DNA from 2 places in the Thioalkalivibrio thiocyanodenitrificans ARhD 1 genome. Region 1 is predicted to be linked to the other one. Evidence: predicted binding sites of a transcription regulator. Region 1 holds the regulator's gene; the other holds the start of a gene.

Region 1 (3,315 bases):
GGACCTGGTCAAGCGTTACCGCCGGCGCACCCCGGTCGCCGGCGTATCGCTGCACGTGGACAGCGGTGAAGTGGTCGGACTGCTTGGGCCGAATGGTGCCGGCAAGACCACCTGCTTTTACATGATCGTCGGGCTGGTGCCCAGCGATGCCGGCCGGATTGTGCTCAACGACCGGGATCTCACCCCTTTCCCCATGCATGCGCGTGCGCGAATGGGCATCGGCTACCTGCCCCAGGAAGCCTCCGTGTTCCGCAAGCTCTCCGCCGCCGACAACATCCTCGCGGTGCTCGAGACACGGCGTGACCTGGACGCCGAGCAGCGCGGCGAACACCTGGAAGCACTGCTGGAGGAACTCCAGATCGCCCACATCCGGGAGAGTCTCGGCGTCAGTCTCTCCGGCGGCGAACGGCGCCGGGTGGAGATCGCCCGGGCACTCGCCACGGAACCGGCATTCATCCTGCTGGACGAGCCCTTCGCCGGCGTGGACCCGCTGTCGGTCGTGGAGATTCAGCGCATCATCACCCATCTCAAGGACCGGGGCATTGGCGTTCTCATCACCGATCACAATGTACGTGAAATCCTGGGCATCTGTGACCGGGCCTACATCATGAACGAAGGAAGGATCTTCGCCGAGGGGCCGCCCGAGGCCCTGCTCGCCAACGAGCAGGTGCGGAAAACCTACCTGGGAGAACATTTCAGACTGTGAAACTCGGTTTATTTCCGGGTATGAGGATGCGAAGTACATGCCAATTTCTGCCTGCGCTACCCTATAATGGGCTCATGAACGCATGCATGCCGCTGACAACCAGCAAACGACCGCGCACCGGAGCCCGTCCGGAGCAACACACCCTGCCCACATGCGCCCGGGCAGATACTGCCTGACAAGCGATGCTCAAACCTTCCGTCCAGCTGCGTCTAGGCCAGAGCCTGACCATGACGCCCCAGCTGCAACAGGCTATTCGCCTGCTGCAGCTCTCCACGCTGGAACTCCAGGCCCAGATCCAGGAAACCCTGGAGACCAACCCCATGCTGGAAAGCGTGGAGGGCGAAGCCGAAAGCACCGAGCCCGACCACACCTCCGGTGCATCGGACAGCGCCCCCAATGGCGAGGCGGCGCCGGAGTTGGAAGGCCTCCCCGGCCCTGATGAGCGTGGTGCCGGCGAGGACATCCCCGAAGACCTGCCGGTGGACAGCAACTGGGAGGACATCTACGACGTCGCGCCCCTCGGCGCGTCCGGTAATCGGCCCGAGTACGAGGGTCGCGACCTGTTCGAGAACCAGAGCGGCGCGGGCGAGTCGCTTCGCGAGCACCTCATGTGGCAGCTCAACCTGATGCACATGAGCGAGGAGGACCGCGCCATCGCCATGGCACTGGTGGATGCGATCAGCGAAGACGGCTACCTGACCGAGCCCATGGAGTCCATCCAGGCGAGCCTGTCCGGCGACATGGAGATGGATCTGCCCGTGGAGGAGATCGAGGCGGTCCTGCACCTGGTGCAGCAACTGGATCCGGTGGGCAGCGGCGCGCGTGACCTGTCGGAGTGCCTGCTGATCCAGCTCCGGCAACTGCCCGCGGACACCCGCTGGCTCAACGAGGCGAAGCTGCTGGTTCGCGACCACCTGGAAAGTCTGGGTTCCCGGGATTACCGTCAGCTCACCCGGGCCCTGCACGTCGGCGAGCACGAACTGCAACAGATCATCAGCCTGATCCGGGGCCTCAACCCCCGGCCCGGCACACTGATCAGCAACGACACACCCCAGTACGTGATCCCCGACGTGTTCGTGCGCAGGCACGAAGGGCGATGGCAGGTGGAGCTCAATCCGGATATCGCCCCACGTCTGAGGGTCAACCCGCTGTACGCAAGTTTCGTGCGCCGCGCGGATTCCAGCCAGGACAACGTCTACATGCGCAACCATCTCCAGGAGGCGCGCTGGTTCATCAAGAGCCTCCAGAGCCGCAACGAGACGCTGCTGCGGGTAGCCAGCGCCATCGTCGAACAGCAGCGCGGCTTCCTCGAGCATGGCGAGGAGGCCATGAAGCCGCTGGTGCTTCGCGATATCGCCGAACAGCTGGACATGCACGAATCCACCATCTCCCGGGTCACCACGCAGAAGTACATGCACACCCCCCGGGGAATCTTCGAGTTCAAGTACTTCTTCTCCAGCCATGTGGGTACCGCGGACGGCGGTGAATGCTCCGCGACCGCGATCCGCGCCATGATCCGGAAGCTGATCTCCGAGGAGCCTTGCGGCAAACCCATGAGCGACAGCAAGATTGCCGCAATACTGGTGGAACGCGGCATTCACGTGGCCCGCCGGACAGTTGCCAAGTACCGGGAAGGCATGGCCATCCCGCCGTCCAACGAGCGCAAGCGCCTCGTTTGACCCAAATCCACCCTCTCTACATAGAAACTATCCAAGGAGCCCCCTATGCAGATCGACCTGACCGGACATCATGTAGACCTTACCCAGGCACTGCGCGATTATGTTCACGAGAAATTCGAGCGCCTGGAGCGTCACTTCGACAATGTCATCGATGTGCACGTGATCCTCACGGTGGAGAAGCTTCAGCACAAGGCCGAGGCCACCATGCTGGTAACCGGAAACAACCTGTTTGCCGACGCCACGCATCAGGACATGTACGCAGCCATCGACGCACTCGTGGACAAGCTGGATCGCCAGGTGGTCAAGCACAAGGAGAAACTGAAGGATCATCACCGCGCGGAAGGATCACACCGCAACCACGGGGAATAAGGTCCATCCATGAACATCAGTGATCTGTTGGCCCCCGACCGGGTCGTATGCAGCAACGAGGTCAGCAGCAAGAAGCGGGCGATCGAGATGCTGAGTGAACTGCTGGCATCCAGCAGTCCGGAACTCGCCGTCGGGGAGATTTTCGACAGCCTCCTGTCCCGTGAACGTCTCGGCAGCACCGGACTCGGCCGCGGCGTGGCGATCCCCCACGGCCGCGTCTCGGGCATCGACAACGCGGTCGCCGCCATGCTCAAACTTGACCGGGGCGTGGACTACGACGCCCCGGACAAGGAGCCGGTGGACATTCTGTTCGCCCTGCTGGTGCCCCGGGAGTCCACCGATGAGCATCTGCAGATCCTTGCCACGCTGGCACACATGTTCGCCGACTCGACGACCCTCGCCCACCTGCGCGACGCCGAGGACAGCGATGCCCTGCTCTCCCAGGTGAGTCGCTGGAAGGGCGGCGGGGAAAGCGAATAGCCATGAGCGAGTCGCTCACCGTTCGTTCCCTGGTGGACGCCATGGACGAACGACTGGGCCTGCAATGGGTTGCCGGTCTGA
Region 2 (3,315 bases), 780 kb from region 1:
GTTGGGCCTGTCGGTGGCCCATGCGGCGGTCAAGGATCATGGCGGCGAACTGCGGGTGGACGACAGTCCCCTGGGCGGCGCCCGCTTCACCCTGGATCTGCCGCGGGCGGCCCGCCATGAATGAAGTGGTGACCCGCGCCGATATTCTGGTGGTCGAGGACGATACCGGCCATCGGGCCCTGCTGCACGACGAACTCAGCGACGCGGGCCATGCCGTGAGCGCCGTGGCCGATGCCGAGGCGGCCATCGCGCAGCTTGATGCGCGACGCTTTGACCTGGTGCTGAGCGATCTGCGTCTGCCGGGCGCCGGCGGCATGGACCTGCTGGCCCATTGCCGGCGCATGGCCGCCGCGCCCGGGTTCATCATCATCACGGCCTTCGGCACCATCCCCCAGGCAGTGCAGGCCCTGCGCCAGGGGGCCGACGATTTTCTCACCAAACCGGTGGATCTGGACCACCTGGTCCTGGCGGTGGAGCGGGTGCTGCGCAACCGCAGCCTGCAGGCGGAGGTGGCCCGCTACCGGGCATTGCTCAAGCGCACGGATTTTCACGGGCTGATCGGCTCAAGCCCGCCCATGCTGGCCCTGTTCGAGGCCATACGCCGCATCGCCCGCGCCCCCGGGCCGGTGCTCATTACCGGGGAGTCCGGTACCGGCAAGGAACTGGTGGCCCGGGCGCTGCACGCGGAGAGCGAGCGGGCCGGGCGCCCGTTCGTGGCCATCAACTGTGCCGGCATTCCCACCGAACTGCTGGAATCGGAACTGTTCGGTCATGCGGCGGGCGCCTTCAGCGGTGCCACGGGTGCGCGAAAGGGCCTGTTCGCCGAGGCGCATGGCGGCAGCCTGCTGCTGGACGAGATCGGCGAAATGCCGCCCGCCATGCAGGCCAAGCTGCTGCGTCTGCTTCAGGACGGGCGCGTGCGCCCGGTGGGCAGCAACCGGGAGGAGAACGCGGACGTGCGGATTCTGGCGGCCACCAACCGGGATCTGGCGCCCATGATCCGGGATGGCAGCTTTCGCGAGGACCTCTTCTACCGTCTGGAAACGTTCCACATCACCGTGCCGCCCCTGCGGGAGCGCGGCGAGGATGTGGAACGCCTGGCGCTCGCGTTTCTCAAGCGGGCTGCCGCCGCCATGGACCGGGACATCCGCGGGGTCACCCCGGAGGCCCTGCGCCGCCTGCGCCGCTACGACTATCCCGGCAATGTGCGCGAGCTGTCCAGCGTGCTGGAGCGGGCGGTGACCTTCAGCCGCGACCATGAAATCGGGGAGGCCGATCTCCCGGAACGCGTGCTCGCGGGTCCCGTGTCCGCCGCCGGTGCGGCGAGCCTCTGGCGCGATCAGGAGGCACTGCCGACGCTGGCACAGGTGGAGGATCGTTATATCCGCCACGTGCTGGAGCGCGTGGAGGGAAACAAGCGCCAGGCCGCAAAGCTCCTGGGGATCGGCCGGCGCACCCTGTATCGTCGCCTTGGGGAGGACTGACACGGGTCACGCCGGCCCATGTGCCATTCTGGCACGGCCCTTTTCGTTCCGTCACCCGCGGGCGACTCCTGAAATTTCCCAATGAATTGAATGGATTGGCTGCCTCCAGGGTTCACCTGTACGGTTGGCACGGTGTTTGTATGTCCCAAGGGTGAACTTTCACTGTAGAGACCGGAGGATTCATTATATGACCCGCAATTTCCGTAAACTGCCCCTTGCCATCGTCCTGGCCGCCCTGTTCGGGTTGTCCGGGGCGGCCATTGCCCAGGGCCAGCCCCCTGCCGGCCAGGAAGGCGCGCCCCCGCAGGGCCAGCCTCCGGGTGGCGGCATGGATCAGCAGCAGCCCGGTGCTCAGATCGATCCTCAGACCCTGGACGCGTTTGTGGACGCGTTCGTGGCCGTGCAGCACATCCGCGAGGACTTTGCCGAGCGCCTGCAGGGCGTGAGCGACGAGACCGAGGCCCAGGCCATGCAGCAGGAGGCCCAGGAAGAGATGATCAGCGCCGTGGAAGAGAACGGTCTGAACGTCGAGGAATACAATCAGGTGGCTATGGCGCTGCAGTCCGACCCAGCCATGATGCAGCAGGTTCAGCGGATGGCCGAAGAGCGCATGTAGGCCCCACAAAAAAGCCCCGCCCTCGTTGAGGGGCGGGGCTTTTTTGTGGGCAGTGGCTAGTGGCAAGTCTCAGGTGGCAAGGAGCGTCAAGAGCCCGAGGCCGCGGATTTCTTGCGTCCTCTGCGTTGCGCGCTCTTTACTCCCGCGACGCAGCCTCCAAGGCGTCCCGGATGCCGGATTCGATATCCGGGTGGCGCAGTTGCACCCCCAGTGCCTCCAGGCCTTTTTCCGCCTTGATAATTCTGGATTCGCGGATGAAGGACATCATGGCGGGCGAGATGTGTTTGTCCGCCTCGGCGAGGGGGACGCAGGGCGGGCGGGGCAGGTCCGCCAGGTCCGCGACGGCATAGATGAACTCGGTCATGGAGGCGTGCTCCCCGTCGCCCACGTTGAAGATATCGCCCGCCTTGCCCCGGTCCAGGGCGGCCACGCACAGCGCCGCAAGGTCGTCGGCATGGATCCGGTTGCCCGGGGGCGCCTCGTCGGGGCAGATGACGGGGGTCCCTGCGCGGATCCGTTCCAGGGGCAGGCGGCCGGGGCCGTAGATGCCGGGCACGCGCAGGATCACCACCTCCGTGCCGTGGGCGGCCATGAAGTCCCGCAGTTGATTCTCCGCGTCCATCCGGCGGCGTGCCCGGTCGGTCTGGGGGCCGGTGGGGGTCGATTCGGTCACCTCGGCGCCCCGCTGGTCGCCGTATACGCCCGTGGTGCTTGCGTAGACGATACGTCGGGGCGGATGCGCGGCGCAGGCGGCCAGAAAATGTCCCATGCGCGGGTCGTCGACACCCGGCTGGGGTGGTTGCGCCAGGTAAATGACCGGCACATCCTCCAGTGGCAGGGTGGCGACCTGGTCGGGCGCGTCCAGGTCGGCACGGTGAACCCGGATTCCGGCCCGTTCCAGTTGCCGGGCCCGCTCTGAACGGCGCACCACGGCCAGGACCGGCCGATGCCGCGCGAGCAGGAGGTCTGCCGCCCGGCGCCCCACATCACCGCAACCGATGATCACTACAGGTTTCACAGCATTGGCTCCATCGCGTGAGGCGTTAGGCGGTAGGCGTGAGGCGGTAGGAGAAAGGTGTAAGGAGGAAGGCGCCAGGCGTGAAACCGGGGTAACGGTCCCCCGCCTCACTCCCGACGCTTATGTCCGCATGGGCACGCTGCGCTTTGCCCATCCTACAGTCAGATACCGGTGACGGGCGACAACTCCCGTAGGAT

Evidence for each region. Region 1 encodes sigma-54, which starts transcription at its own class of promoters, with help from an activator protein. Its sites were predicted from a motif close to TGGCANGNTNCNTGCTT; they were not measured.
Region 2: a site for sigma-54 is predicted at 1,610-1,626, ahead of THITHI_RS0111150 (DUF4168 domain-containing protein). Genes of this name have one in related genera too.

The regions. Positions count from the first base shown of each region.
Region 1 covers NZ_KB900536.1:1,566,374-1,569,688, forward strand. Annotated here, with positions in the region: gene lptB (LPS export ABC transporter ATP-binding protein) at 1-706, shown strand, start outside; gene THITHI_RS0107330 (RNA polymerase factor sigma-54) at 889-2,385, shown strand; gene hpf (ribosome hibernation-promoting factor, HPF/YfiA family) at 2,431-2,754, shown strand; gene THITHI_RS0107340 (PTS sugar transporter subunit IIA) at 2,764-3,234, shown strand; gene hprK (HPr(Ser) kinase/phosphatase) at 3,237-3,315, shown strand, end outside.
Region 2 covers NZ_KB900536.1:2,346,344-2,349,658, forward strand. Annotated here, with positions in the region: gene THITHI_RS0111140 (sensor histidine kinase) at 1-124, shown strand, start outside; gene THITHI_RS0111145 (sigma-54-dependent transcriptional regulator) at 117-1,484, shown strand; gene THITHI_RS0111150 (DUF4168 domain-containing protein) at 1,672-2,100, shown strand; gene THITHI_RS0111155 (SDR family oxidoreductase) at 2,237-3,118, opposite strand.